Regions from separate parts of the Cellulosimicrobium sp. BMG9.22 genome, predicted to be linked through region 3. Evidence: predicted binding sites of a transcription regulator. Region 3 holds the regulator's gene; each other region holds the start of a gene.
The links. The regulator LexA, encoded in region 3, represses DNA repair genes until DNA is damaged. The targets are predictions, from matches to a motif close to TCGAACANNTGTTCGA.

Region 1: a site for LexA is predicted at 5,856-5,871, ahead of imuA' (DnaE2-dependent mutagenesis accessory factor ImuA'). Genes of this name have one in related genera too.
Region 2: a site for LexA is predicted at 7,222-7,237, ahead of recA (recombinase RecA). Genes of this name have one in related genera too.

The regions. Positions count from the first base shown of each region.
Region 1 covers NZ_JBZGBY010000002.1:244,706-254,562, forward strand. The annotation lists gene AC4H2H_RS02945 (PHP domain-containing protein) at 1-3,177, opposite strand, end outside; gene AC4H2H_RS02950 (DNA polymerase Y family protein) at 3,170-4,816, opposite strand; gene imuA' (DnaE2-dependent mutagenesis accessory factor ImuA') at 4,813-5,775, opposite strand; gene AC4H2H_RS02960 (YbaK/EbsC family protein) at 6,043-6,621, shown strand; gene AC4H2H_RS02965 (NAD(P)-dependent oxidoreductase) at 6,631-7,059, opposite strand; gene AC4H2H_RS02970 (NAD-dependent epimerase/dehydratase family protein) at 7,056-7,268, opposite strand; gene AC4H2H_RS02975 (winged helix-turn-helix transcriptional regulator) at 7,380-7,766, shown strand; gene helR (RNA polymerase recycling motor ATPase HelR) at 7,773-9,857, opposite strand, start outside.
Region 2 covers NZ_JBZGBY010000008.1:115,438-125,294, forward strand. The annotation lists gene AC4H2H_RS08430 (Lhr family helicase) at 1-3,665, opposite strand, end outside; gene AC4H2H_RS08435 (DUF3046 domain-containing protein) at 3,764-3,997, shown strand; gene AC4H2H_RS08440 (alkaline phosphatase family protein) at 4,068-6,254, shown strand; gene AC4H2H_RS08445 (MBL fold metallo-hydrolase) at 6,251-7,135, shown strand; gene recA (recombinase RecA) at 7,447-8,571, shown strand; gene AC4H2H_RS08455 (regulatory protein RecX) at 8,847-9,239, shown strand; gene AC4H2H_RS08460 (amino acid ABC transporter permease) at 9,298-9,857, opposite strand, start outside.
Region 3 covers NZ_JBZGBY010000017.1:12,386-22,242, forward strand. The annotation lists gene AC4H2H_RS12440 (ATP-dependent DNA helicase) at 1-1,302, shown strand, start outside; gene AC4H2H_RS12445 (L-lactate dehydrogenase) at 1,350-2,354, shown strand; gene lexA (transcriptional repressor LexA) at 2,419-3,147, opposite strand; gene AC4H2H_RS12455 (LysM peptidoglycan-binding domain-containing protein) at 3,487-3,846, shown strand; gene nrdR (transcriptional regulator NrdR) at 4,237-4,824, shown strand; gene AC4H2H_RS12465 (aldo/keto reductase) at 4,834-5,889, opposite strand; gene AC4H2H_RS12470 (DUF5302 domain-containing protein) at 6,035-6,229, shown strand; gene serA (phosphoglycerate dehydrogenase) at 6,299-7,498, opposite strand; gene AC4H2H_RS12480 (HelD family protein) at 7,575-9,857, opposite strand, start outside.

The DNA of each region.
Region 1 (9,857 bases), on a different contig from region 3:
ACCCGAGGAACGAGGGTCCGGAGGGTAGGCCCGAGCGCGGTCTCCACCCTCTCCTTCGTACGCCGACACCCGCTCGACCGTCGCCTGCACCTCGGACGCGTTGACGTCCGGGCGCAGCACGGTCACGCCGTGGCGCCGGGCGTCGGCGACGAGCGACTGCGGCGAGTAGAACCCCATGGGCTGCGCCGCGAGCAGGCCCGCGTAGAACGCGGCGGGGTGGTGCACCTTGAGCCACGAGCTCGCGTACACGAGGAACGCGAACGAGTACGCGTGCGACTCGGGGAACCCGAAGTCGGCGAACGCCTTGAGCTTGTCGTAGATCTCCTCGCGCACCGCGGGGTCCGTGACCCCCTTCTTCTCCATCCCCTCCATGAGCCGACCGCGCAGCTCCTCCATGCGTTCGACCGACCGCTTCGACCCCATCGCCCGGCGCAGCTGGTCGGAGTCCTTGGGCGAGAAGCCCGCGACGTCGATCGCCATCTGCATGAGCTGCTCCTGGAACAACGGCACACCGAGCGTCTTGCCGAGCGACTTCTCCAGCAGCGGGTGCAGGAACGTCACCTTCTCCCGGCCCCGCGCGCGGTTGATGTACGGGTGCACGGACCCGCCCTGGATCGGCCCGGGACGGATCAGCGCGACCTCGATGACGATGTCGTAGAACTTTCGCGGGCGCAGCCGCGGCAGCGTCGCCATCTGCGCGCGCGACTCGACCTGGAACACCCCGACGGTGTCGGCCGCGCACAGCAGGTCGTACACCGCCGGGTCGTCCTCCGGCAGCGTGTGCAGCTCGAGGTGCGACCCCTCGTGCCGCTCCACGAGGTCGAACCCGATCCGCAGGGCCGTGAGCATCCCGAGCCCGAGCAGGTCGAACTTCACGAGCCCGGCGTCCGCGCAGTCCTCCTTGTCCCACTGCAGGACCGTGCGCCCCTCCATGCGCGCCCACTCGACCGGGCACACCTCGATGACCGGCCGGTCGCACATGACCATGCCGCCCGAGTGGATCCCCAGGTGCCGCGGCAGCCGCAGCATCCGGTCCGCCAGGTCGAGCACCGCGTCCGGGATCTCCCCCTCCTCCGCCGCCGACGGCGGCCGGTGCGCGGGCACGACGTCGTGCGTGTCGTCCGAGCGCAGCGCCCCCTCGATCTTCGGGTCGTCTCCGGCCGGGGTACCACGGTCGTGGTCGCCTCCGGCCGGGGGGTGCGGACCGCGCTCGGGCCTACCATCCGGACCCTCGTCCCTCGGGTCCTCCCGCCAGGCCCGACCACGGCCCTCGGCGCTCCGCACCCCCCGCCCTCTGCCGGGCCCGTCGCCCTGGTCCTCGGCGAGCGGGTCGACGACGCGCGGCCGCCGCGCGCTCCGGCCGCTCAGGTCGGGCGACCAGTCGCCCGAGGTGCCGGTGCGTGGGGAGGTGGGGTCGTCGTCACGCGAGGCGCCGCCTCGGGAGGCGCCGGTGCGTGGGGAGGTGGGGTCGTCGCGCGCGGCCGTGGTCGGGTCTGGCGGGAGCGGGCCGAGGAACGAGGCCCGCGGATGGTAGGCCGCGCGCGACGACCCCACCTCCCTCCCAGCCGAACCCACCGAACCCGACCCCACGTCACGAGACCCCCACAGCGCCGCGACCCGCGCGTCCTTCTGCGCGGTCTTCGAAGCGATCGCGCGTTCCTTGGCCGCACGGTCGGCCGCGGGCGACGACGGGTCGGGGCCGCGCAGGGAGCCCCAGCGCTCGATGGACTTGCTCCACGCGTCGGCCTGCCCGACGTCGTACCCGAGCGCGCGGGCGGCGTCGCGCACGGCGGACTTGGGCCGGTAGGAGATGACGTTCGCGACCTGCGCGGCGTGCGTGCGCCCGAACTTCGCGTAGACGTGCTGGATGACCTCCTCGCGCCGAGCGGACTCGATGTCGACGTCGATGTCGGGCGGTCCGTCGCGCTCGGGCGCGAGGAAGCGTTCGAACAGCAGCCCGTGCTTCACGGCGTCGACGGCGGTGATGCCGAGCGCGTAGCAGACGGCGGAGTTCGCGGCCGAGCCGCGGCCCTGCGCGAGGATGCCGTGGACGCGGCAGAACTCGACGAGGTCGTAGACGACGAGGAAGTAGCCGGGGAAGTTCAGGTCTTCGATGACGCGCAGCTCGTGGTCGATCTGCGCCCACGCCCCCGGGATCCTCTCCGCCTCGCGCGGCCCGTAGCGGTTCTCGCCGCCGCGGCACACGAGCTCACGCAGCCAGGTCGCCTCGGTGTGCCCGTCCGGCACGGGGTACGGCGGGAGGTCGGGCGCGACGAGGTGCAGGTCGAACGCGCACTCGTCCCCGAGCGCGGCGGCCGTCGCGACGGCCTGCGGGTACCGGTGGTGGCGCGCGAGCATCTCCGCCGCCGAGCGCAGGTGGGCCGTCGGGGCGCCGGGCAGCCACCCGTCCATGTCGTCGAGCGAGGAGCGGGCGCGCACGGCCGCGAGCGCCCCCGCGAGGTCGGCGTCGTGCGGGCGGGCGAAGTGGGCGGCGGTGGTCGCGACGAGCGGGAGCCGGGCGTCGGCGGCGAGGTCGGCGAGCGCGGCGTGCAGGTCGGCGTCGCGCGGGTCGTCGGTCGTGGTGATCTCGACGGCGACGTTGTCCGCGCCGAAGACGGCGACGAGCCGGTCGAGCTCGCGGCGTGCCTCGGCGCGCCCGGAGGTGACGAGCGCGCGCCGGACGGCGCCCTTGCGGCACCCGGTGAGCACGAGCCACTGCCCGGCGGCCTCCTCGCCGAGCGTGTCGAGGTCGTAGCGGGCGGCGCCCTTGGTCCCGGTCGCGAGGTGCGCGGTGGCGATGGCGCGCGACAGGTTGCGGTAGCCCTGGGGGCCCCGCGCGAGGGCGAGCAGGTGGGTCGATCGGGGGTCGGGCACGCCGGTGGGCGGGTCGAGGACGGGCACGCCGGTGGGCGGGTCGAGGACGGGCGCGCCGGCGGGCACGGGTGCGGGCAGGTGCAGCTCGGCGCCGAAGACCGAGGGCAGCCCGACCTTGCGCGCGGCCTCCGCGAACCGCACGACGCCGTACAGGCCGTCGTGGTCGGTGATCGCGAGCGCGGACAGCCCGAGCCGCGCGCCCTCGGCGGCGAGCTCCTCGGGGTGGGACGCGCCGTCGAGGAAGCTGAACGCGGAGTGGGCGTGCAGCTCGGCGTACCGGGGGGCGGTCGTTCGGTCAGTCATAGAGCCCCTCCACGGTCCAGCGCCCGCGCGTGCTCGCGAGGAGCAGCCCGCGGCCGTCGTCGAGCAGCACCTGCACGTGCACGCGGCGCCGGGGCGCGGGGGTCCACCAGCGCTCGGCGAGCGGCCAGGGCCCCGCCCAGTCCACGACCGCGGCGTCAGGGTCGTCCGGACCGGGCCACCGCACGCTCGCGGGCTCGCCGCTCATCGCGAGGCGCGCGTCGACGACGACGGGCCGCCCCGCGCCGTCGAGCACGACGACGTCCTGCGGCTCGACCGGGACGACCGCCGGGGCGGGGCTCGGCAGCGCGCCGGGCCACGGCAGGGCGGGGTCGCGCGGGCGCGCGACGTCCTCCCCGAACGGCACGAGGTGCAGGCGGTCGGTCGCGTCGCGCCCGCCCTGGACCTGCACGCGAAGGACGGCGTCGCCGCCGAGGATGCCCTGCACGCGGCCGAGGGCGCGGTGGGCGCGCGCGTCCTCGCCGCTCGACGCGCCCCACAGGCGCGGCTGCTCGGCCCCGGCGGGGACGACCTCCTCGGCGGTGAGGGACAGGCGGGCGAGCGGCGCGGCGTCGGGCACGACGCTCGCCCCGCCGGGCGAGCCCTCTCCCCCGCCGCGCCGCGCGGACCGGGCGGCGCGCACGCTCGTCGTGGTGAGCCAGCCCTCGAGCTGCCAGCGCACCTTGTCGGTGAGGCGCGCGGGGCTCATCGCACCCGGCCCGTCGAGGCGCCACGTGCGCTCGAGGTCGTCCCCCTCGGTGGTCCGGGCGGTGATGCGCAGCCGGCCGGCGACGAGGGACCGGGCGACGAGCTGGTCGTGCAGGTCCTCGGCGAGGCGGCGCGCGGCGAAGGTCGCGACGTCGACGCGCTCGGCGGGCGGGTCGAGCTCGGCGCTCACCGCGACGTCGGCCTCGACGCGGCGGCGCGCGGGCGGGCGCAGGTCCTCGCCGCGCGCGAGCCGGTGCGCCCACGCGCCGAGGTCGCCGAACCGGCCCTCGACGGTCGCGGGCGGCAGCGCGGCGAGCGTCCCGAGGGTGCGCACGCCGAGCCGGCCCAGGAGGTCGACGAGCTCGTCGATCGCGACGGCGGCGTCGGGCCGGGCGGCGACGTGCACGAGCTCGCGCGCGGGGCGCGGGGCGAGGAACGCGGGCGACCCGCCGGACGCGACGACGGCGGACGCGCGCGCGGCGAGCACCGCGGCGAGGATCCCGTCGGCGACGCCCACCTGGCACTCGTGCCCGGTGTGCTCGGCGACGCGCGCGACGAGCGCCTCCGCGAGCGCCGCGTCCGACCCGTGGTAGCGGCTGGCTCCGGACGCCGGGAGGAGCAGCAGCCCGGGGCGCGTGATCTCCAGGCCCGCGACGACCGTCTCGGCCGCGAGCGCGACGGGCTCGAACTCGCGCGCGTCGCGCGCGTCGTCGACGTCGAGCAGCTCGAGCTCGGGGCAGCACTCGCGGGCCCGACGGCGGCGCATCCCCCGGCGGACGCCGTGCGCTCGCGCGGTGGCCGAGACGGCGACGACGCGGCGGCCGTCGTGCGTCACGGCGGGGACGTGCGCGGGGACGTCGCGGACCGCCATCGCGGCGAGCACCGGCCAGTCCGGCACCCACAGGGCGGCCGTCCGGGTCGGGGTCGCGGTCATCCGACGAGCCTCAGCCCGGGACGGTCGGCGCGGTCCTCGACCTCGGTGCGGTCGACGGCCTCTCCCGTGCGCACGGCGGCGCCCGCCTCGACGACGGACGCGGCGTCGGGGAGCGTGCCGCTGCGCTCGGCGAGGAACGCCGGCCAGTCCTCGTGGCCGAGCGGCAGCTCGACCACGACGCGGGCGGGGCGTGCGGCGCCCCCGCGGCCCGCACGCTCGACGACGAGCGAGCGGCGCCGCAGCCAGCCCGCCCCGTGATCCGCCCCGGACCACCGGCCGCCCGTGACCGTGAGGGCGACGTGCGCGCCGGGCCACGCCGCGGCGGCGACGAGCAGCGCCCCGCGCTCCTTGGCGCGCGCCGCGAGGCGGCGACGGTCGGTGTCCGTGAGGGCGGCGTCGGGCCCGACGACCACGACGTCCAGCCCGTCGACGAGCGCAGCGATCGCGAGCGCCGCGTCCGGGCCGGGGCGCGGGACGAGCACGACGCGGTCGAGGTCCGCCCCGACGTCGGCGGCCGCGAGCAGCCCGACCGCCGGGAACCCGACCGCGGCGGTCCACGCGCCGGACCGGGAGGGCCGCGCGACGAGCGCGAGCAGGAGGCTCGTCGAGCCGCGCACGGCGAGGACGGTCCCGCGCTGCAGGGCGCCGAGCGGCAGGAGCGGGGCGAGCGCGTCGTGGACCGGCCAGACCCGCTCGTCCGGCATCGCGTCCGGCACGACCGCCCCGGCGCGGGAGCGGGTGGGCACGGGGTGCGGACGCGCGGACGACGGCGCCGTCGGCGCGACAGGGTCTGCCGACAGGCCGGCCGGGACAGGGACAGCGACCGGGCGGTGCCGACGGACGCCGGTCCGCTCCTCCGCACGCCGTAGCGTGACGCGGGCCTGCTCGGCCTTGTCCTGCCGGACCCGCTCCTCCGGTGCGGAGCTCGTCCGCTCGGCCGGGTCGGCGAGAACGGTCATCTCGCCTCCCGGTGGTGCTCGGACCGGCGCACGGACACGCGCCGAGGATGCACGGAGGAGTCAAGCCGACACTCCGCCAGTCGAACAGATGTTCGAACATTTCCAGTGAACGACCCCTACCGTGGGGGTGTCAACTCCGCAGGTCGCCACCGTCTGCTTCGTCCGAGATGCCCACCCCAACCCTCGATCCCCACTCGAAGGTTGCAGGAACCCTCGACCTCTACCTCAGGGCCACCCGCCTGGTCGACGAGGTGGCAGGCTGAGGGCATGGATGCCCGCGCCACCCTGCCCACGCTCGGCTCGCTCACCTGGGAGCCCGCCCTCGACCATCTCGACCTCGTGGCCCCCGTGACCGCCGACGCGCTGCGCCGGTGGGCCGAGGCCGACCCCGGCGTCGCGTCGCTCGTCGCCGTGACGGAGATCGACCCCGGCCTCGCGGACACCGCGACGCTCAACGACGCGTTCGACCTGCCCGTCGAGGCGTCGGCGAACTGCGTCGTCGTGGGTGGCGCGCGCGGGGGCGACGAGCGGGTGGCCGCCGCGGTCGTGCGCGCGCACACGCGCGCCGACGTCAACACGCGCGTCCGCAAGCTCCTCGACGTGCGCAAGGCGTCGTTCCTGCCGACCGAGCGGGCGACGGCCGAGTCCGGCATGGAGTACGGCGGCATCACGCCCGTCGGGCTGCCCGCGGGCTGGCGCGTGCTCGTCGACGCGCGCGTGGTCACCGACGGCGAGCTCGCCCTGATCGGCAGCGGGGTCCGCCGATCGAAGCTCCTGCTCCCGGGCGCGCTGCTCGGACGCCTGCCGGGCGTCGAGGCGGTCGAGGACCTGGCCGTCCCCGCCTGAGGTCCCGGCTCATGCCGGGAGCACGGCCACCTGCTCTCGGGCGTGCCGGCCGGCGGAGACGATCTCGTCGACGACCGCGACGGCGAGGTCCGCCGTGGACAGCACCGCACCCGCGTCGTCGGACGACAGCACCGGCGAGGCGGTGCGGTACCGGCCCGTGCGCTCGGCCGTGTCGTCGAGGTAGGTCGGCGGGGGCGTGAGGACCACCCAGTCCAGGTCGACCGACCGGCGCAGGGCGACCAGCTCGCCCGCCCGGGCCGCGGAGAACTCCGTGACCTGGGGAGGAGTTCCCGGCGTCTCGAAGACCATCGACCCGTCCGGCACCCGGAGCGTCGTCCCGACGCCGATGACGACGAGCCGCCGCACGCCGACCTCGGCGAGCCCGTGCGTGAGGGCGCTGATCGCACGCGTCGAGAAGTCGTGCGGCTCGCCGGTCAGGGCGAACGCCGCGTGGACGACGACGTCCGCCCCCGGACGAGCCCGCTGATCGACGCGCTGTCGGTCACGTCACCCGCGACGGCTCCCGCGGGGTCGCTGTCCGGGCGCGACGTGCGCACGACGGGCACGACGTCGATCGTCCTCCGCCGCGCCTCGTCGACGACCCGACGTCCCACTCTTCCGGCCCCACCGAACACCACGACCCGCATGCCAGTCCTCCACGTCCGTCACGCACCCGGCTCTCGGGCGCCGCTCGGAGACTAGGGAGCGGGCACGTGGTTACCGCAACGTGACCGCCCGGGCACCCTAGGATCGACGGTGTGACCCCGCGCCCCACGAGATGCGACGTCGTCGTCCCGATCGGGTATCGCCGCACCTGGGTGCCCATGGTGCTCAGGCGGCTCGCCGAGCGGCCGCACCGCTTCGGCGACCTGCGGCGATCTCTCGACGGTGTTTCCGCGAAGGTGCTGAGCGAGACTCTCGCGAGCATGCAGCGCGACGGCCACGTGCATCGCACGGACCACCGCGAGACGCCCAACACGGTGGAGTACTCCCTCACACCGCTCGGGGCGTCGTTCCTCGAGCCCTTGGACGCGCTGTGCGCGTGGAGCCGGCAGAACCTCTCCGCCGTGCACGACGCCCGGGACCGGTTCGACGACGTGCTCGACGAGGGCGCGCCGCTCGCCCACGGCGCCTCCACGCCGTGACGGGCATCACGACGTGAGGACGACGAGCTCCTGGGTCGCGCGCGTCATCGCGACGTAGCGGTCGACAGCCCCCTCGAAGCCTTCGCCGAACGCGTGCGGGTCCACGAGCACGACGAGGTCGAACTCGAGGCCCTTGGCCGTCTCGGGCGTCAGCGACCGCACGCGGGACGTCCGGTCGGACGTCCCGCCAGTCGCCGTGGCGAACGTCTCGACGAATCCGGCGCCGGCGATGACGCACGCCGTCCCGTCGGTGTGCTCGGCGAGCCAGGCGTCGAGGATCGCGTCGAGGTCGGCGACCGTCCCGTGGGCGACCGGCACGCCCGTGCTGCGCACCGACGTCGGGACGTTGGCGTCGGGGAGGGCGGCGCGGATCACGGGCTCCGCCGCGGCCATGACCTCCTGCGGCGTGCGGTAGTTGACGTGCAGCGACGCCTCGGCGACGCGATCGAAGCCGACGCGCTCGAGGCGCTCGCGCCACGTCTCGGGGAACCCGTGCCGCGCCTGCGCCCGGTCCCCCACGACCGTGACGCTGCGCGACGGGCAGCGGCTCAGGACCATCTGCCACTCGGCGTCGGTGAGCTCCTGCGCCTCGTCTACGACGACGTGCGCGAACGGCCCAGCGAGCCGGTCGGGCGTGGCCGTGACGAGTGCGCCGTCGTCGACCAGCGCGTCGCGCAGGTCCTGGCCGCGCAGCATCTGCATGACGCCGAGCTCGCTGTCGTCGGTCGCGAGGAGGTGGTCGACGACGTCGTCCATGCGGGCGCGCTCGGCCGCCGCGGCGGCCTCGTTGCGTCGACGGCGGCGCGACGCCTCGGGGTCACCGAGGCGGCGGCGCGCGGCGTCGAGCAGCGGCAGGTCCGCCGTCGTCCACGCGCTCGCGTCCACGCGCTGCAGCGCGCGCACCTGCTCGGGCGTGAGCGACGGCGCGCACAGGCGCAGGTAGGCGGGCACGGACCACAGGTCGGCCACGAGGTCCGTCGCCTCGACGAGCGGCCACGCGCGGTCGAACGCGGCGCCGAGCGCGCGGTGGCTCCGCAGGGCGCGGCGCACGTCGTCGGCCGACAGGTCCACGGCGTCCTCCGCGGCTCCCCCGCACGCCTTGTCCACGAGGATCTCGACGAGCGCAGCCCAGACGTCGTCGCGCGCCTCGTTGTGCGGGGTGCCGGGGTCGATCGACTCGAACGCCTCCGCCCAGTCGGCCGTGGAGAGCCAGACGTCGACCCACGGCGTCTCGACCTCCATGCCCTCCGCAGGCGGGCGCTCGGAGAACCGCACGGCCGGCTCGATCGCCGCGACGACGGCGGCGGACGCCTTGAGGCGCGCGACCTCGGGGTCGGCCTCCGCGCGCGCGGTCGCGCCCTCCGGGACGAGGTCGCGCAGCGTGCACGTCTGCACGCCCTCCTCGCCGAGGCTCGGGAGCACGTCGGCGACGTACCCGAGGTAGGGGCGGCTCGGCCCGATCACGAGCACGCCGCCGCGCCCCTCGCCCACGTGCGGATCGGCGTACAGCAGGTACGCGGCGCGGTGCAGCGCGACGACCGTCTTGCCCGTGCCCGGCCCGCCGTCGACGACGAGCGCGCCGCGCGACCCCGCGCGCACGATCGCGTCCTGGTCGGCCTGGATCGTGCCGAGCACGTCCCGCATGCGCGGCGACCGGCTCGCACCGAGGCTCGCGACGAACGCCGACTGGTCGTCGAGCGCCGCGCTCGACCCCGCGCCGTCGGGCACGAGCGCCTCGTCCCAGTAGTCCGTGACGCGCCCGCGCGTCCAGCGGTACCGGCGCCGCGCCGCGAGGCCCATCGGGTGCGCGGGCGTCGCCGCGAAGTAGGGCTCGGCCGCCGGCGAGCGCCAGTCGACGAGGAGCCGCTCCCCCGCCGGGTCGGTGAGACCGACGCGGCCGACGTAGACGGGGGCGGAGCCGTCGGCGAACGTCATGCGGCCCAGGCACAGGTCGACGCCGTAGCGCTGCAGGAGCCGCAGGCGCGCGCTGAGCCGGTGGACCTCCTGGTCGCGCTCGAGCGCCTCCGTGCCGGACCCGCCCGGCGCGCGGCGCGCCGCGTCGAGGCGCTCCGAGAGGTCGGCCACGGAGTG
Region 2 (9,857 bases), on a different contig from region 3:
CCGGAGAGCTGTTCGACGACGCGCAGCACGCCGTCCAGGCCGCGCAGGGCCCCGAGGCCCTGCCACCGCGGCAGGAAGACGCCGAGCGTCTCCGCCGGGACGGGCTCGACCTCGGCGCGCAGGGCGGCGAGCGAGCGACGGCGCAGCACGCGCAGCACCTCGGCGTCGCACCAGTCGTCGCCCGTGCCGCCGATCGACTCCGGGCGCAGCCGACCGCGCACGACGAGGCGCGCCGCCTCGAGCCGCTCGAGCACGCCCAGCACGACGGCGACGCCCAGGCCGAGGCGCGTCGCGACGTCGTGCGTGGTGAACGGGCCGTGCGTGCGCGCGTGGCGCCGCACGAGATCGCCGAGCGGGTCGGGCACCGGTTCGGTGAACACCTCGGAGATCCCGACGGGCAGGGCGACGCCGAGAGCGTCGCGCAACCGTCCGGCGTCCTCGACGACGGCCCACTGCTGCGCCCGCTCCGCCGGCACGCCCGAGAGGCGCACGCGGATCAGGCGGCGCGCGGCCTCGAGCTCGCGCAGCCACTCCGGAGCGGCGGCGCGCACGTCCTCGCGGGTGCGGTCGGCGGCCTCGTCCGCGGTGAGGGGTCCCTGCCGCCGCAGGACGTCCCACAGGTCCTCGGCGTGCCGGGCGCGACGGTCGGGAGCGAGCGCGCCGAGCTCGGCCTCCGTGCGTTCGATCTGCTCGGGGTCGAGCAGGTCCGCGAGCTGGGCGGTGACACCGTCGCCACCGAGGAGCTCCGCGAGGAGGGCGGGGTCGAGCGACAGCGCGGCCGCACGGCGCTCGGCGAGCGGGGCGTCGCCGTCGTAGAGGAACTGGGCGGTGTACCCGAACAGCAGCGACTGCGCGAAGGGCGACGGCGTCGGGGTCGTCACCTCGACGAGACGCACCCGGCCGGCGGCCAGGTCGCGCATGAGCTCGGTGAGCGCCGCGACGTCGAAGTCGTCCTGGAGGCACTCGCGCGCCGCCTCGAGCACGACGGGGAACTCCGGGTACTGGGACGCGACCGAGAGGAGCTGGGCCGAGCGCTGGCGCTGCTGCCAGAGCGGCTGGCGCCGGTCCGGACGGCGGCGCGGCAGGAGCAGCGAGCGTGCCGCGGCCTCGCGGAAGCGCGAGGCGAACATGACCGACCCGCCGAGCTCGTCGCGCACCGCCTCGAGGACGTCGTCGGGGTCGAGCAGCAGGTCCTCCACCGGGACGACCTGGGCATCCGTGCCGAGCCCGCCGGCGCCGCCGTCGTTCGCCCCCTCCAGCCACGAGTCTCCCGTGTCGGGCAGGCGCAGCACGATGCCGTCGTCGGCGTGCATCGCCGCGGCGTCCACCCCGTACCGCTCGCGCAGGCGGGCGGCGAGCACGAGCGCCCACGGCGCGTGCACCTTCGCGCCGTACGGCGAGTGCACGACGACGCGCCAGTCGCCGAGCTCGTCCCGGAACCGCTCGACGACGACGGTCCGGTCGTCGGGGACGCGGCCGGTCGCGGTGCGCTGCTCCGTGAGGTAGGCGAGCAGGTTGTCGGTGGCCCACGCGTCGAGGCCGGCGGCGCCCAGGCGCTCCGCGGCCGCCTCGGGGTCGCGCGCCGCGAGCGCGTCCGTCTCGCGCACCCACGCGCCGAGCGCGCGCCCGAGCTCGGCCGGGCGACCGGGGGAGTCGCCCTTCCAGAACGGCAGGCGGCCCGGGATCCCGGGGGCGGGCGTCACGAGCACGCGGTCGGGCGTGATGTCCTCGATGCGCCACGTGCTCGACCCGAGCGTGAACGTGTCGCCGACGCGCGACTCGTAGACCATCTCCTCGTCGAGCTCGCCGACGCGCTTGCCGCCGCGCGGCGCGCGCCCGCCCGCGGTGTCCGGGTCCCCGGCGACGCCGCCCGTGGCGGAGTCGGTCGCGAGGAACACGCCGTACAGCCCGCGGTCGGGGATCGTGCCGCCGCTCGTCGCCGCGAGCCGCAGCGCGCCGGGACGCCCGGTGAGCCGTCCGGACGCGCGGTCCCACACGATGCGCGCGCGCAGCTCGCCGAAGTCCTCGCTCGGGTAGCGCCCCGCGAGCATGTCGAGCACCGCGTGCAACGAGGCGTCGCCGAGGTGCGCGTACGGCGCGCTGCGCCGCACGACCGTCGCCAGCTCCGCCACCGTCCACTCGTCGACCGCGACCATCGCCACGACCTGCTGCGCCAGCACGTCGAGCGGGTTCGCGAGCACGTGCAGCTCCTCGATGCCGCCCGTGCGCATGCGCTCGGCGACGACCGCCGAGGGGATGAGGTCGCCGCGGTGCGTCGGGAACACGACCCCGTGCGACACCGCGCCCACCTGGTGCCCGGCGCGCCCGATGCGCTGCAGCCCCGACGCGACCGACGGCGGCGCACCCACCTGCACGACCAGGTCGACCGCGCCCATGTCGATGCCGAGCTCGAGGCTCGACGTCGCGACGACGGCCGGCAGCCGCCCGTCCTTGAGCTCGGTCTCCGTGCGCGTGCGCTCCGCGCGGCTCATCGACCCGTGGTGCGCCCGCGCGATGACGGGCTCGATCCCCGAGCTCGCGCCGGACTGCGCCTGCACCTGCGCCGCGGTGACCGTGCTCGGGTCGAGGACCTGCTCGCCCTGACGCTCCGCCCAGAGCTCGTTCATGCGGGCGGTGAGGCGCTCGGCACCGCGGCGCGAGTTCGTGAACACGAGCGTCGACCGGTGCTCGGCGACGAGGTCCACCACGCGCTCCTCCACGTGCGGCCACACGGACGGGCGGGGTGGTCGCGGACCGGAGCCCGAGGACGGCCGCGACGTCGCCGGTCCCGACAGGTCGGGCTCGCCCGGCGGCAGCGGGGGGAGCCCGGCGTCCGTGCCCGGGCGCGCGCCGCCGTCGGGCAGGACGGCGGACGCCGCCAGGTCGGCGAGGTCCGGGACCGGGACGACGACGTCCACCTCGATCCGCTTGCTCGACGGCGGCTGCACCACGACGACCTCGCGCCCGCCGTCGGCCTCCGGGCGGTGCCCGCCGAGGAACGCCGCGACCGCGTCCACCGGGCGGACCGTCGCGGACAGCCCGACGCGCTGGGCGGGCGGGCGCTCCTGCGACTCGAGGAGTGCGTCCAGCCGCTCGAGCGACACCGCGAGGTGCGCGCCGCGTTTCGTCCCCGCGACCGCGTGGATCTCGTCGACGATCACGGTCTCCACGCCCGCGAGCCCTGCGCGCGCCTGCGACGTGAGGACGAGGAACAGTGACTCCGGCGTCGTGATGAGGATGTCCGGCGGATGTGTCGCGAGGCGCCGGCGCTCGCTCGTCGGCGTGTCCCCGGTGCGCGTGCCCACGACGACGTCCGGCACGTCGAGGCCGAGGCGCACGGCCGCCTGCCGGATGCCCGCGAGGGGCGAGCGCAGGTTGCGCTCGACGTCGGCCGCGAGCGCCTTGAGCGGTGAGACGTACAGGACCCGGCAGCGCTGCTCACGCGCGTCGACGTGCCGGTCCACCGGCCCCGCCATGATCCGGTCGAGCGACCAGAGGAACGCCGCGAGCGTCTTGCCCGACCCGGTCGGTGCGACGACGAGCGCGTGCCGGTCGCCCGACACCGCCTCCCACGCCCCCGTCTGCGCCGGTGTCGGCGCGTCGAACGCACCGGAGAACCACGCGCGCGTGGGCGCCGCGAAGCGCTCGAGGGGGTCGGTGGTCACCCTTCCATTGTCGCCACCGCCACCCACACGCGCCGCGGGACGGTCGACGGGGCGACCCGAGGTGCGTCTCGGGGTCAAGGCCGTGGCAGGCTGGGGCGGTGCGCTACCGCGAGTTCTGGCAGCTGGTCGACGAGGTCTTCGGCGACGCCTACGGGCGCACGCTCGCGCGCGACCAGGTGATCACGGCGCTCGGCGACCGCACGGCGGCGCAGGCCATCGAGGACGGGATCGAGCCGCGTCTGGTGTGGCACGCCCTGTGCGACGCGCTCGACGTCCCCGACGCGCGCCGGTGGGGCCACGACGAGCACCGCCAGGCGCCGCCGGCGCGCTGAGCGGGTGTGGCCGGGGTGACGGACGCGTGCCGCCCGGGCGGCGCGCGGCGTGCTCGACCATGATGGCCGCATGACCTCCCCGTCCGGTCCGACCGGCCAGTCCGTGAGAGCGGCACGCGTCACCGCCGCGGACGTGCGCGGGGCCGCGTGGTCCCTCGTGTCGACGGCCGTCGGGCTGGGCCTGGCGATCGCGGTCGTCCCGGGCGTCGAGGTCGCGAACCCCTGGGCGCTCGCGCTCGCGGCGCTCGCGGTCGGGGTCGGGGACGTCGTCGTGCGCCCCACGCTGCGGGGCGTCGCGCAACGGTTCGGCGTGGTGGGCGCGCTCGTGTCGGGGATCGGTGCGCAGCTCGTCGTCGCGTGGGTCGCGCTGACGTACCTGCCCGGGTTCCGGAGCGGCTCGTGGGCCGACGTGCTCGCCGTGCTCGTGCTCGCCGCGGTCCTCATGGCTCTCGGCCGGTGGCTCGTGGGCGCGAGCGACAACGAGTACGTGCTCGGCGACCTGCTGCGGCGCGCGCGACGGCAGGCGGGAGTGCCGGGCCGGTCCGCGGACGCCGCCGCAGCGGACGGGGAGCGCCCCGCGGGCCTGCTCGTCGTCATGCTCGACGGCGTCGCGCGCCCCACGCTGGACTACGCGCTCCAGGCCGGTCTCGCCCCGACCCTCGCGCGCTGGCTGTCCAGCGGCAGCCATCACCTGGCGACCTGGTGGGCGCGCGTGCCCGCGACGACCCCGGCGTCCACGATCGGCCTCCTGCACGGGTCGACCGAGCACGTCCCGGCGTTCCGCTGGTGGTCGCGCGAGCTCGGCCGGCTGGTCGTGACGAACCGGCCCGCCGACGCGGCGGCCGTCGAGGCGCGCACGAGCGACGGCGCCGGGCTGCTCGCCGGCGGTGGGGTCGCGGTCTCGACGATGTTCTCCGGCGACGCCGCCACGAACCTCCTCGTCATGAGCCGCGCGACGTCGGGGCTCGGGCCCGGCCAGATGTTCGTGCGCTTCTTCGCGAGCCCGTTCGTGCTCGTGCGCGCGGTCGTCGTCGCGCTCGGCGAGCTCGTCAAGGAGCTCTACCAGGGGTGGCAGCAGGCCGTGCGCGGGGTCGAGCCCCGGGTCTCGCGCCTCGGCTGGTACCCCGTGCTGCGTGCAGCGACGAACGTCGTCCTGCGCGACCTCAGCACGACGCTCGTCGCCGAGCAGCTGGTGCGCGGCGCGCCGGTCGTGTGCGTCGACCTGGTGGACTACGACGAGATCGCGCACCACGCCGGCCCGCTGCGCCCCGAGTCGCTGCGCGCGCTCGAAGGGCTCGACCGTGTCGTCGGGCTGTGGGAGCAGGTCGCCGCGGCCTCCCCCCGCCGGTACGACGTCGTCGTGCTGTCCGACCACGGCCAGTCGCTCGGGTCGACGTTCGAGCAGGTCGTGGGCCGGTCGTTCCTCGACGAGGTCCGGCGTCTCATGGCCCTCGACGACCCGCTCCCCGCGCGCGGCGAGCGGCCCGCGCACGCCGAGGGGCGCCGTCGTGCCACGGCGCCCGACAGCGAGGAGTGGGGGCCCGCGAACACCGCGCTCAACGCCCTGCGTCCCGGCGAGGACCGCGAGGGGAGCGGGCGGATGCTCGTCGGGCCCGACCGGACCGAGCGCCAGGCGGGCACCGAGGAGTCGGACGCCGTCGTGCCCGAGCTGCCGGAGGTCGCCGTCGTCGGCTCCGGCAACCTCGGGATGGTCTGGTTCCCGCGTGCGCCTCGCCGGCTCACCGGGAGCGAGGTGCGCGAGCGGTGGCCGGCGCTCGTCCCGGGGCTGCTCGCGTGCCCGGCCGTCGGCGTCGTCGTGACGCGCGGGGCGGACGGGTCCGTCGTCGCGCACGGTCGAACCGGGCGGCACGACCTCGGCGCCGGTCAGGTGGACGGCGACGACCCGCTCGCGCCGTACGGGTCGCGCGCTGCGGCAGACCTGCTGCGCGTCGCACGGCTCGAGGACGCGGGCGACCTCGTCCTCGTCTCGCGCGTCGACGACGTCGGGATGGTGCACGCGTTCGAGGGCCTCGTCGGGTCGCACGGCGGACTGGGAGGCGCGCAGAACGAGGCCGTGCTCGTCCATCCCGCGCACCTCGCCCTGCCCGCCGGCGAGCTCGACGACGTCGACGGCGAGCCGATGCTCGTCGGCGCCGAGGCCGTGCACCGGCGCCTCGTGGCCTGGCTGGAGGACCTCGGCGTCCGCCCGCGCGCGGGTGCGACCGACGGTTCGCGACGGGACGGTGGCGCGGCGTGAGGGCGGCGGCCGGCGGCGCGCCGGGCGTGACCGTGACGTGGCTCGGGCACTCGACGGTGGTGGTGGACGCCGTCGGGCCCGGCGGCGCCGTCCGGCTCGTCACGGACCCGCTCCTGCACCGCCACGCCGGTCTCCTGCGCCGCCGTGGCGACCGGCCGGCCGGGACCTGGCGCGGGAGCGACGCCGTCCTGCTGTCGCACCTGCACCACGACCATGCGGAGCTGCGCTCGCTGCGGCTCCTGGGGGACGACGTCCCCGTCCTCACCGCGCCCGCCAACGCGCGCTGGCTGCGCGGCCGGGGGCTGCGCGGCGTCGGGCTGGACGACGACTGGCGGCCGGTGGGTGACGCGGCCGCGGGCGTCGCGGTCCGGCTCGTGCCCGCCGTGCACGGCCACCGACCGATGCCGCACCGGCCCAACGCCGCGAACGGCCACCTCGTCCGGGTCGGCGCCGGTCCGGAGTCCGGCCCGTCCGAGGGCCGCGTGCACGCGGGCGCTCGTCCCGACGGCGGCCTGCGGCTCTGGGCGGTCGGCGACACCGAGCGCTACCCCGGCATGGTCCACCTGCCCGAGCGGGCGGGCGGCCCGGTGGACGTCGCGCTCGTGCCCGTGTCGGGGTGGGGGCCGCGGCTGTCCGGCGGGCACCTGGGCCCGGTCCAGGCGGCGCGGGTCTGCGCCGAGGTGGGGGTCCGTGTCGCGATCCCCGTGCACTGGGGGACGCTGCACGCGCCGGGCGGGCGCGACCTGCCTCGGGGGTGGATGGACCATGCCGGCGCCGCGTTCGAGGCGGCGGTCCACCGCGAGGCGCCGGGGACCTGTGCCGTGGTGCTCCGGCCGGGGGAGTCGTGGTCGTCCGAGCCCGTCGAGGCCGTCGAGACGTGAGCATCCGCCCCGGAAACGTGCGGAACGAGGGCGGATGCTGACTTCTCGGCGAGGACAGGACACGCCGAGGATCACGTGGGGGCGAATCGAACACGTGTTCGGCTAGAGTTGTGCACAGCCGCTCGTCGCGACGGTGCCCGCACGGGTTTCTGGGCGACGATCCACAGGGTCGCGGTGCGTGTCGGTGGCTGCCCGTACTGTCGGGCCCGACGAGAACGACAGACCTGAACCGTCCGGGGTCGCGGACCCCGACGCACAAGAGCACGGCGATCCGGAACGCACCGGGCGCCCCGTCCACGAAGGTGACCGACATGCCCGCACCCGCAGACCGCGACAAGGCGCTCGAGGCCGCACTCGCCCAGATCGACCGGAGCTTCGGCAAGGGCTCCGTCATGCGCCTCGGCGACGAGGGCCGCGCCCCCGTCGAGGTCATCCCCACCGGATCCATCGCGCTCGACATCGCGCTCGGCATCGGCGGCCTGCCGCGCGGGCGCGTCGTCGAGGTGTACGGGCCGGAGTCCTCCGGAAAGACGACCGTCGCGCTGCACGCCGTCGCGAGCGCCCAGCGCGCCGGGGGCATCGCGGCGTTCATCGACGCCGAGCACGCGCTCGACCCCGACTACGCCAAGAAGCTCGGCGTGGACACCGACGCCCTCCTCGTCTCCCAGCCCGACACGGGGGAGCAGGCGCTCGAGATCGCGGACATGCTCATCCGCTCCGGCGCGCTCGACATCATCGTCATCGACTCGGTCGCGGCGCTCGTGCCCAAGGCTGAGATCGAGGGCGAGATGGGCGACAGCCACGTGGGCCTGCAGGCCCGGCTCATGTCCCAGGCGCTGCGCAAGATCACCGGCGCGATGAGCTCGACGGGCACCACCGCGATCTTCATCAACCAGCTCCGCGAGAAGATCGGCGTCATGTTCGGCTCGCCCGAGACGACGACCGGTGGCAAGGCGCTGAAGTTCTACGCGTCCGTCCGCCTGGACATCCGGCGCATCGAGACGCTCAAGGAGGGCACCGACGCGGTCGGCAACCGCACCCGCGTCAAGGTCGTCAAGAACAAGATGGCCCCGCCGTTCAAGCAGGCCGAGTTCGACATCCTGTACGGCGTCGGCATCTCCCGCGAGGGCGGTCTCATCGACATGGGCGTCGAGCACGGGTTCGTGCGCAAGTCCGGCTCGTGGTTCACCTATGGCAGCGACCAGCTCGGCCAGGGCAAGGAGAACGCGCGCTCGTTCCTGCGCGACAACCCCGACCTCGCGAACGAGCTCGAGAAGAAGATCAAGGAGAAGCTCGGCGTGGGCGCGAAGGTCGACGCGCCGGCCGACCCGGCTGCAGGGGCCCCGGTCGTCGCGGATGCGGCCGCGGCTGCCACCGTTCCGGCGGCGGGCAAGGCTCCCGCGGCGGCCGCCAAGGGGAAGAAGTCGCCGTTCTGATCCGGACCGAGCACACGGGGCCCGAGCAGGTCGAGCCCGAGGACGCCGCGTCCTCGGACGGGCTCCGGAACGAGACCGGGCGCCGCGCGGGCCGCAAGGCCACCGCGCGGCGCCCGCGCCCGTCCCTGCCCGAGCTGATCGAGCGGGGCGAGATCTCTGACGCCGAGCTCGCCGAGCGCGCTCGGGAGACGGCCCTGCGGATCCTCACGGCCGCCCCGAAGAGCCGGACCGAGCTCGCTCAGTCGCTCGCTCGCAAGGGGTACCCGGAGCACGTCGTGCTGCCGCTCCTCGACCGGTTCGAGGGGGTCGGTCTCGTCGACGACGCTGCCTACGCGGAGATGCTGGTGCGCACGCGGCACTCCGAGCGGGGGCTCTCGCGCCGTGCGATCTCCGCCGAGCTGCGTCGCCGCGGCCTCGACCCGGAGGTCAGCGGGGTCGCGCTCGAGCAGGTCGACGACGACTCCGAGGTCGACGCGGCGCGCGAGCTCGCGCGCAAGCGGCTTGCTCGCACGCGCGGCCTCGAGCGTGACGTGCGCGTGCGCCGCGTGGTCGGGGCGCTGGCCCGCAAGGGGTACTCACCTGGCCTTGCCTTCGAGGTCGTCGGCCGCGAGCTGGACCGCGAGTCCGACGACCGGGAGCACGACGAGCCGGAGCACGACCAGGACTGACGGCGAGCCGAGGGCCCATGACGCGAGCCGTGGAGCCCCGGACTTCGGGCTCCGGCGCTCAGCCGCGGTGATCGGGGTCGTCGAGGTCGGGAAGCGCCTCTCGGTCCTCGACGTCCCAGGTGGGGAGCCCGGTCGCGACGCCGGCGATCTCGAGGGCGGGCGGGCCCCCTGCCGCTGCTGGGCCCGCGACGATGCTCGGCGCACCCGGTCGGACCGGGCCAGCGGTGCGGCCGCGGAGGCGGCGCGCCAGGAGCTCTGCGAGCCGGGAGAGCAGGTAGTTCATGATGATGAACAGGACCGCCGCGACGAAGAGCGCCTGCAGGATGTTGCCGTAGGCGGAACCGAGGCGCCGCGACTCCTGCAGGAGCTCGGTGTACAGGATGATCGCGCCGAGCGCGGAGTCCTTGAGCACCACGACGAGCTGCGACACGAGCGCGGGAAGCATGGCGATGAGCGCCTGCGGGACCTCGACGGAACGGAGCGACTGGCCGCGCGTGAGCCCGATCGCGAGGCCCGCCTCGCGCTGGCCCGAGGGGAGCCCGAAGACGCCCGACCGGATGAGCTCGGCGACCACCGACCCGTTGTAGAGGATCAGCGCGAGCACGACCGCGTAGAACG
Region 3 (9,857 bases):
GACGTGCTCGTCGTCGACGAGGCGCACGAGCTGGCCGACCGCGTGACCGCGGCGGCGACCGTGGACCTGTCCGTGCCCGCGATCGAGAGCGCCGCCCGGCTCGCTCGCCGGCACGCCGGCGTGCAGACCGACGCGCTCGACGCGGCGTCGGCGGCGTTCGGGACGGTCGTCGGCGCGCTGCCGGCCGAGCGGTTCCCGGACGGGCTGCCGGAGGACGCTCGCACGGCCGTGGCCGCCGTGCGCGACGCGGCGCGCGAGGTGCTGTCGTCGCTCAAGCCCGAGACGGGCGTCACGAAGCCCGCACAACCCGACACCGGTCTCAAGATGGCGCAGTCGACGATGCTCCAGCTCTTCGAGGTCGCCGAGCGCATGGCCGCCGACCCCACGGGCCACGACGTGCTGTGGTGCTCCCGCCCCGGCGAGGGCGGGTGGTCGGCCGACCGGTTCGGGGAGGGCGCGAGCCGCCTGCACGCCGCGCCCCTCGGCGTCGCAGGGCTGATCCGCACGCATCTGCTCGCGGAACGCACGGGCGTGTTCACCTCGGCCACGCTCGCGCTCGGCGGGACGTTCGACCCCGTCGCGCGGACGTTCGGGCTCGGCGGCGGGGCCGACGGCGAGAACGAGGACGCGCCGCGGTGGCGCGGCCTCGACGTCGGCAGCCCGTTCGACTACGCGCGCCAGGGCATCCTCTACGTCGCGAAGCACCTGCCGACCCCGGGGCGCGACGCGGCGACGGAGCACCAGCTCGACGAGATCGCCGCGCTCGTCGAGGCCGCGGGAGGTCGCACGCTCGGGCTGTTCTCGTCGCGGCGTGCCGCGGTCGCGGCGGCCGAGGCGATGCGCGAGCGCCTCGACGTGCCGATCCTGTGCCAGGGCGACGACCAGCTCCCGACGCTCGTCAAGGAGTTCGCCGCCGACCCGGCGACGTGCCTCTTCGGCACGCTGTCGCTGTGGCAGGGGGTCGACGTGCCGGGACCGTCCTGCCAGCTCGTCCTCATCGACCGGATCCCGTTCCCCCGTCCGGACGACCCGGTGAAGTCCGCGCGCGCCCGAGCCGTGGAGGCCTCGGGCGGCAACGGGTTCATGCAGGTCTCCGCCACGCACGCGGCGCTGCTGCTCGCGCAGGGTGCCGGGCGGCTCGTGCGCTCGACCCAGGACCGCGGCGTCGTCGCGGTGCTCGACCCGCGACTGGTCACCGCACGCTACGGCACGTTCCTCACCCGCTCGATGCCCGGCTTCTGGCAGACGACCGACCGTGACGTCGCCACCGCTGCGCTCCAGCGTCTCGTCGCCCTAGGCTGAACGCCTCAGCGACGACCAGCGACGACCAGCCACGACACGGAGACGACATGACCACGAGCACGTCCTCGCAGGCCACCGGACCGACCGCGCGCGCGGCGGGCGGCGCGCGCACCACCAAGCTCGCGATCGTGGGAGCCGGAGCGGTCGGGTCCACCCTCGCCTACGCGGCGCTCATGCGCGGTGCGGCACGGACGGTCGCACTGCTCGACGTCAACCGCGCCAAGGTGGAGGCCGAGGTCCTCGACCTCCAGCACGGCATCCAGTTCATGCCGATGGCCCACGTCGAGGGTTCGGACGACGTCGCGGTCTGCGCGGACGCGGACGTCGTCGTGGTGACGGCGGGTGCCAAGCAGAAGCCCGGCCAGTCGCGCCTGGATCTCGCCGAGGCGACGATCGGGCTCGTGCGCACGATCCTGCCGGGACTCGTCGAGGTCGCCCCCCACGCGACCTACGTCATGGTGACGAACCCGGTCGACATCGTCACCTACGCGGCGCTCAAGGTCTCCGGTCTCCCACCGCAGCAGCTGTTCGGCAGCGGGACGGTGCTCGACTCGTCACGGCTGCGCTTCCTCGTCGCCCAGCACTGCGGCGTCGCGGTCCAGAACGTCCACGCCTACATCGCGGGGGAGCACGGGGACACCGAGATCCCCCTGTGGAGCTCCGCCACGATCGGCGGGACACCGCTCCTCGACTGGCCCGGGCTCGGCGGCAAGACGCCGCTCACGGCGGACGTGCGTGAGCAGATCGCGCACGAGGTCGTCCACTCGGCCTACCGCATCATCGAGGGCAAGGGTGCGACGAACTACGCCGTCGGGCTCGCCGGGACGCGCATCATCGAGGCGGTGCTCGGTGACGAGCACCGCCTCCTGCCGGTCTCGTCGCTGCTCGAGGGCGACTACGGCATCGACGACGTGTGCCTGTCGCTGCCGACCCTCGTCGACCGGCGCGGTGCGGTCGAGCGCATCGAGGTGCCGCTCTCCGACGACGAGCTCGCGGGCCTGCGCGCGTCGGCCGACTCGCTGAGGAGCGTCGCCCGGCGCTTCGGACTCTGAGCGCCGCGGGCTGAGCCCACCGAGGGCCCGGTAGCCGTAGTCGGCCACCCGGCCCTCGTCGTGGTCAGAGGCTGCGCAGCACCGAGACGACGCGCCCGAGCACCTGCGCGTCGTCGCCGGGGATCGGGTCGTACGCGGCGTTGCGCGGCATGAGCCAGACGTGCCCGTCGGCGCGGCGCAGGCTCTTGACCGTCGCCTCACCGTCGATCATCGCCGCGACGATCTCGCCGTTCTCGGCGACCGGCTGCCGACGCACGACCACCCAGTCGCCGTCGCAGATCGCGGCGTCGATCATCGAGTCGCCCTGCACGCGCAGGAGGAACAGCTCGCCCTCGCCGACCAGCTGGCGGGGCAGCGGGAAGACGTCCTCGACCAGCTGCTCGGCGAGGATGGGACCGCCTGCGGCGATCCGTCCGACGACGGGCACGTACGACGGGGCCGGGTGCGCCTCGTCGTACTCCGGCGGGGAGGACGTGCCGGGGAGCGCGGTGGCGCGGCGGGAGTCGTCGGGCTGGACGACCTCGATGGCCCGGGGCCGGTTCGGGTCCCGGCGCAGGTACCCCTTGCGCTCGAGCGTCATGAGCTGGTGCTTGACCGACGAGGGGCTCGTCAGGCCGACCGCCTCGCCGATCTCGCGCATGCTGGGCGGATAGCCGCGCTGCTCGACGCACGCCCTGATCGTCTCGAGCACGAGGCGCTGGCGCGGCGTCAGCCCGTCGCCCCCCGCCGAGCCGTCCGGGAGCTCACGCACCTCGGCGAGCCCCCGTGCGCTGTCCGTGCCTCGTCCCGCCATGGTCCGCTCCGCCCTCGTCCGTCGCTGGCCGCGGAGCTCGACTGCGGGCTCCCGGCCACCCTCACCCGGGACGAGCGCCCCGGGTTCGGCCGTGCCGGAGCGTCCAGGTGTGGACATGTCCGGCGAACCGACCTGACCCCAGGCTAGGGGAGAGCGCGACACGAATCAAACATCTGTTCGAGCATGTCTCGACTCCGTCGGCCGTTCGTGATAGACCTTCGTACAGATGTTCGACGTACACGTGTTCGACCGACGCCTCGTCGGCGGACGCACGACGGGGCTCGCGGGGCGGATCGACCGGGGAAGGCGATCCGCCCCACGAGCCGGGACGGAGAAGACATGAGCACGATCACGCTGCCGGCGTCCGGGCCGGCCGTCTCGCGCGAGAGCCGTCGGGCGCCCGGCGGTCGGCTTCGCCTCACGCGCCGAGGGCGGGTGGTGCTCGTCGTGCTCGTCGCGCTGGTCGCCCTGCTCGCCGCCCGGGTCGGTTCCGCGGTGGCGGGTGCGCCCGGTGAACCCGTCGAGGTGCGGGTCCACGTGGTGTCCGCGGGCGAGTCCCTGTGGGGTCTCGCCGCCGCCGTCGCCGACCCGGGCGAGGATCTCCGCGACGTCGTCGGCGGCCTCGTCGAGCTGAACGAGCTCCCGTCGGCAGGGCTCCAGGTGGGTCAGCGGGTGCTCCTGCCGGTCGATGGCGCATGACGCGGGTCGGGCTGCTCGCCGCCCCTGCGCGCCGGATGTGACCGAGGACACGTCTCGCGCTGGCGGCGAGTGGGGCTCGGGGGGTTGCGGAGACGATTAGGGTGACCTAAGTTAGTATCACCTCACACGCCGGGCCGGGGGGCTGGGCGAGAGGCGAGGAGCACGCGGTCCACCGCGACTCCTGCGCACGTCGACGCGCGTGAGGCGAGACACGCGCGAGATGGGGACGGGGGCGTCCCGACGGGGGCGGTCGGAATCGACCGCCCCCGTTCTGCTGCCGCCCGCGGTCAGCCCCTTCCGTTCCGCGTGTTGCACGCGCGCACCGCGACGGCTTACGTTCGACGCGCCGACGCCGACGGCGCCGGCGTGATCCCGCGGAGGAGCCCGCCCATGCACTGCCCGTTCTGCCGCCACGCGGACTCCCGAGTCGTCGACTCGCGCACCTCCGACGACGGCGCGTCGATCCGTCGCCGGCGCCAGTGCCCGGCGTGCAACCGCCGGTTCACGACGATCGAGACCGCGAGCCTGTCCGTCGTCAAGAGATCGGGTGTCACCGAGCCGTTCTCGCGGGAGAAGATCGTCAACGGCGTCCGCAAGGCGTGCCAGGGTCGCCCGGTCAACGAGGACGATCTCGCGGTCCTGGCGCAGAGGGTCGAGGAGACGATCCGCGCGAGCGGGAGCGCAGAGCTCGACGCGTACGAGATCGGTCTCGCGATCCTGGGCCCGCTGCGCGAGCTCGACGAGGTCGCCTACCTCCGGTTCGCGAGCGTCTACCAGGCGTTCGACTCCCTCGAGGACTTCGAGAGCGCGATCACCTCGCTGCGGGTCGAGCGGGCCGAGCGTCGGCGTGCGGCGTCCGGGTCGGGCGACGCCCTCGACGGCGAAGGTCCCGACGGCGAAGGTCCCGGCGGCGAAGGTCCCGGCGGGGAGGGCCCCGGTCCCGACGACCACGTCGAGGAAGCGGCGTCCGCGCGCTGACCACGCCGCCTACAGGTCGCTCGACCGGGCGGCCCAGATGTTGATGCCGCTGTCCGCGGGGATCGCCCTGACCGCGCCGAGCTCCTCCGCGGTCAGCGGAGGAACCTCGAGCGCCGCGAGGTTCTCGTCGAGCTGCTGGGTCGAGCTCGCGCCGAGGAGCACGGACGTCACGCGCTCGTCGCGCAACGCCCATGCCACGGCCGTCTGGGCGAGCGACCTCCCGTTCGCGCGGGCGAGCCGGTCGAGCCGGCGGACGTGCGCGAGGTTCTCCTCGCGCAGGAACTCGCGCCGGAGCGGTCCGCCGCGCGCGGCGCGCGAGGTCTCGGGCACACCGCCGAGATACCGGTCGGTGAGCATCCCCTGCGCGAGCGGTGAGAAGGCGACGACACCGGTGCCGGTCTCGCCGGCCACGTCCAGCAGGCTCCGCCCGGCCGCGTCCGCCGGGTCCGGTTCCTCGATCCAGCGGTTGAGCATCGAGTACGAGACCTGGGTCACGACGAGGTCGACGCCGAGGCGTGCGGCGACGTCGAGCGCCTCCCTCGTCCGGCTCGCCGAGTACGACGAGATGCCGGCGTACCGGGCCCGACCGGAGCGCACCGCCGTCGCGAGAGCGCCGACGGTCTCGGTGAGCGGCGTCGTGGGGTCGAACCGGTGGCTGTAGAAGATGTCGACGTGGTCGAGACCGAGCCGTCGCAGCGAGGCGTCGAGGGAGGAGAGCAGGTACTTGCGCGAGCCGCCCTCGCCGTACGGGCCGGGTCCCATGCGGTAGCCCGCCTTGGTCGTCACGACGAGCTCGTCGCGCACGGGCCGCAGCTCGCGGGCGAGCAGCCTGCCCAGCGACTCCTCGGCCGCGCCCCCGGGCGGGCCGTAGTTGTTCGCGAGGTCCAGGTGGGTCACGCCGCGGCCCACGGCGTGCAGGACGATCTCACGCTGGGTGGCGGCAGGGTCGGCGTCGCCGAAGTTCTGCCAGAGCCCCAGGGAGAGGGCCGGGAGCGTCAGGCCGCCGCGACCGAGCGGCCGGTGCGGGATCGGCACGTGGGCGGTCGGGGACGGCGTGGACGGCACGGCCTCGACGCTACCGGACCCGGCACGTGGCGGCGGCTGCGCCACCGGCGAAATCAGGTGGCGCTGCCGGGAGCGGTGCGAGACCCTGGCCGTGGGCCCGCCTGGTCGGGCCCGTCCACATCCCCCACCGACGAGGAGCCCGCCCATGGCGTCCGACGCGCAGCAACCTGCTGCAGACACTGCACCGACCGACGAGGCCAAGGCGAAGTTCCGTGAGGCGCTCGACCGCAAGAAGGCGGCGCAGCACCGGACGGCGGACGGCGAGACGAACACCGGTTCGGTGCACGGCTCGGAGACCGTCGGGCCCGTCCAGCGCACGTTCCGCCGCAAGTCCGGCTGACCCGCCGCACGGACCGTTCCGTCGTCCGGCTCCCCGCTCGGGGGGCCGGACGACGTGCGTCAGGGCCCGTCAGTCGAGGACGCGCAGCGCGATCGTCTGGTCCATGCCCGCGAGGGCCTCGATGACGGCGGGCTCGACGCGCGAGCCGACGTCCGTGACGACGTAGCCGAGCTCGCCGCGGGTCGCGAGGAGCTGGCCCTCGATGTTGGTGCCGTGCTCCGCGAGGGTCGCGTTGACCGCGGCGAGCACACCCGGCGTGTTGCGGTGCAGGTGCGTGATGCGCGTGATCCCGGTGGTCTGCTCGAGCGCGAGGTTCGGCAGGTTGACGCTCAGCGTCGTCGAGCCGGTGGTCAGGTAGTCGCGCAGCTTCGCCGAGACGAACTGCCCGATGGCCTCCTGGGCCTCCTCCGTCGACCCGCCGATGTGCGGCGTGAGGATGACGTTCGGCAGGCCGCGGAGCTCGGAGTCGAACGCGTCGCCCTTGCGCTTCGGCTCGTGCGGGAAGACGTCGACGGCAGCGCCGGAGACGTGGCCGGCCACGATCGCCTCGCGCAGGGCGCCGTAGTCGACGACGAAGCCGCGCGAGAGGTTGAGGAAGATCGCGCCCGAGCGCATGCGGGCGAGCTGCTTCGCGCCGAACAACCCGGCGTTCCCCTCGCGCCCGTCGACGTGCAGCGTCACGACGTCGGCCTGCTCGAGCAGCTCGTCGAGCGTGTCCATGCGGCGCGCGTTGCCGAGCGCGAGCTTCTCGGCCGTGTCGTAGAAGACCACCGACATGCCGAGGTTCTCGGCGACGACGGAGAGCTGGGTGCCGATGTTGCCGTAGCCGACGATGCCCAGCGTGCGGCCGCGCACCTCGTGCGCACCCTCCGCGGACTTGTCCCACCGGCCCTCGTGCAGGGCCTTGTCGCGCTCGGTCAGGCGGCGCGTCAGCGCGATGATCTCCGCGAGCGCGATCTCGACCACCGAGCGCGTGTTCTGGAACGGCGCGTTGAAGACGGCCACGCCCTGGGCCGCGGCGGACCGCAGGTCGATCTGGTTGGTGCCGATGCAGAACGCGCCGAGCGCCACCAGGTCGGGGGCGTTCTCGAGCACGTTCGCGGTGACGTTCGTCTTGGACCGGATGCCGAGCAGGTGGACGCCGTCGAGCGCCTCGATGAGCTCGGACTCGTCGAGGGCGCCGGTGCGGACGGTGACGTCGATCCCGGAGGCCTCGAGGTTCGAGGCGGCGAGGGGGTGCAGGTTTTCGAGGAGGAGGGCGCGTAGCACCCACCCATGGTGCGCCGTGGACGGCGTGGCGACCAAACGGGTCTTGACCCTCGGGACGAGGTGAACGACCTCCCGATCACGCCCCGCCCGGCTCCACGATCCCCGCCGGCAGCTCGCGCGCGTGCACGAGGACGAGCCGCTGCGTCGGCCGCGTCATCGCGACGTACAGGTCGGACGCCCCCGAGGGCCCCGCCGCGACGTCGGCCGGCTCGACGAGAACGACCGCGTCGAACTCGAGGCCCTTGACCTCCACTGGGTCGAGCACGACGACCGTCTCGTCGGCGCCGCCGTCCTCGACGCCGAGCGCCGCGCGCAGGTGCGCGACGCTCGCTCGCGCCGCCACGACGGCGACGCGGCCGGCGTCGTCCGCCACGAACTCGGCGCGCGCGGCCTCGACCTGCGCGCGGACCGCGGCGACGAGGTCCGCCGTGCGGTCGGGCCCGGCGGGGGCGGCCGGTCCGGCGGCGCCGACGGGGCCGACGGCGACGACGCGCAGCGCGTCCGGCACCTCGCGCGCGGACGTCAGCGGCGAGACCGGCAGGCCCGCGGCGACGGCCGCGCGGCGGGCCGCGTCCGCGACCGCGGCGGGCGTGCGGTAGTTGACGGTGAGCTCCGCGAGCCGCCACGCGTCACGGAACACCGGGTCGAGCATCCCCCTCCACGAGCGGGCGCCCGCGGGCGACGACGTCTGCGCCACGTCCCCGACGATCGTGAACGAGCGCGTCGGGCAGCGGCGCACGAGCATGCGCCACGCCATCGCCGACAGCTCCTGCGCCTCGTCGACCACGACGTGCCCGTACGTCCACGACCGGTCCTGCACGGCACGCTCCGCCGTCGTGAGCCGGGGACCGCTCGCGGCGAACCGCTCCGCGAGCACGTCGGCCCCGACGATCCCGGCACCCGCGCCCGACGACTCGAGCACCTGGCGCGCGTACTCGAGGTCCCGCGTGCGCTGCGCGGCCTGGGCCGCCGCCTCGGCACGCTCGGCCTGGTCGTCCTCCCCGAGCAGCTCGGCGGCCTCGTCGAGCAGCGGGACGTCCGCGGGGGTCCAGGGCGAGCCCTTCGGCCGTGCGAGCAGCCGCTGGTCCTCCACCGAGAGCTCGGGCGCCGCCTCGGCGAGCCGGTGCGGCTTGGTGAACAGGTCCTCGACGAGCCGCTCGGGCGTGATGGGCAGCCACGCGAGGTTCAGCGCCACCCGCACGTCGTGGTGCGAGCGGAGGTCCTCGAGGACGACCGCCCGGTCCTCGCCGACCAGCGGCTCGCCGAGCTGCGTCCCGTACTGGTCCACGAGACGCGAGAGCATCTCGCGCACGAACGTCACGCGCGCGAGGTTGTGCGGCTTGTGCGCGCGCCGCGCCTTGGCGATGGCGTCGCGCACGTCACGTCGTCGGATCACGAGGTCCCGGCCGTCGAGGCGCACCGGCACGTCGTGGGCAGGCACGCGCTCGCGCGCCCGCACGGCGCGGAGGACCGCGCGCGCCATGACCGCCCGCCCCTTGACGCGCGCGACCAGCGGGTCCTCGTCGCCGTCCGCGACGACGCCGGGCAGGAGGTCCGCGATCGTCGTGCTGACGACGCCCGTCTCTCCGAGGGACGGCAGCACCTGGTCGATGTAGCGCAGGAACGACAGGCTGGGGCCGACGAGCAGGACTCCCGAGCGCTCGAGCACGCGCCGGTGCGCGTAGAGCAGGTACGCGGCGCGGTGCAGCGCGACCGCGGTCTTGCCGGTGCCGGGCCCGCCCTGCACGACGAGCGCGCCGGCGAGCGCCGAGCGGATGATCGTGTCCTGCTCGGCCTGGATCGTCGCGACGATGTCGCCCATGCGCCCGGTGCGGCCCGCGGCCATGGCGGCGAGCAGGGCTCCCTCGCCGGACAGCGAGGTCCCGGTGACGTCGGCCGGCGCGTCGAGGTCGAGGAGCTCGTCCTCGATCCCGGTCACCTCGCGTCCGCGCGTCACGAGGTGGCGACGGCGCACGACGCCGTCGGGGTGCGCCGCGGTCGCGCGGTAGAAGGCCTGGGCGGCGGGAGCGCGCCAGTCGGTGAGCAGGGACGTGTGCTCGGCGTCGGCGAGCCCGATGCGGCCGACGTAGCGGGCGGCGCCGTCGTCGAGGTCGAGGCGGCCGAACGCCAGGCGGTCCTCGACCGCGTCGAGCTGGGCGACGCGGTCCTCGTAGAGGGTCGCGAACGCGTCGCGCTCGCTGCGGTTCTGCGGGGAGCCGGAGGGGCCCGAGCGCCGCACGGCGTCGAGCCGTGCGCGTGCCGCCGCCCGCAGCTCGTCGAGGCGCGCGTAGAGGGTGTCCACGACCTCCTGCTCGAGCCGGAGCTCGTCGATGCGTCCCACGCTGTCCCTTCGTCGACC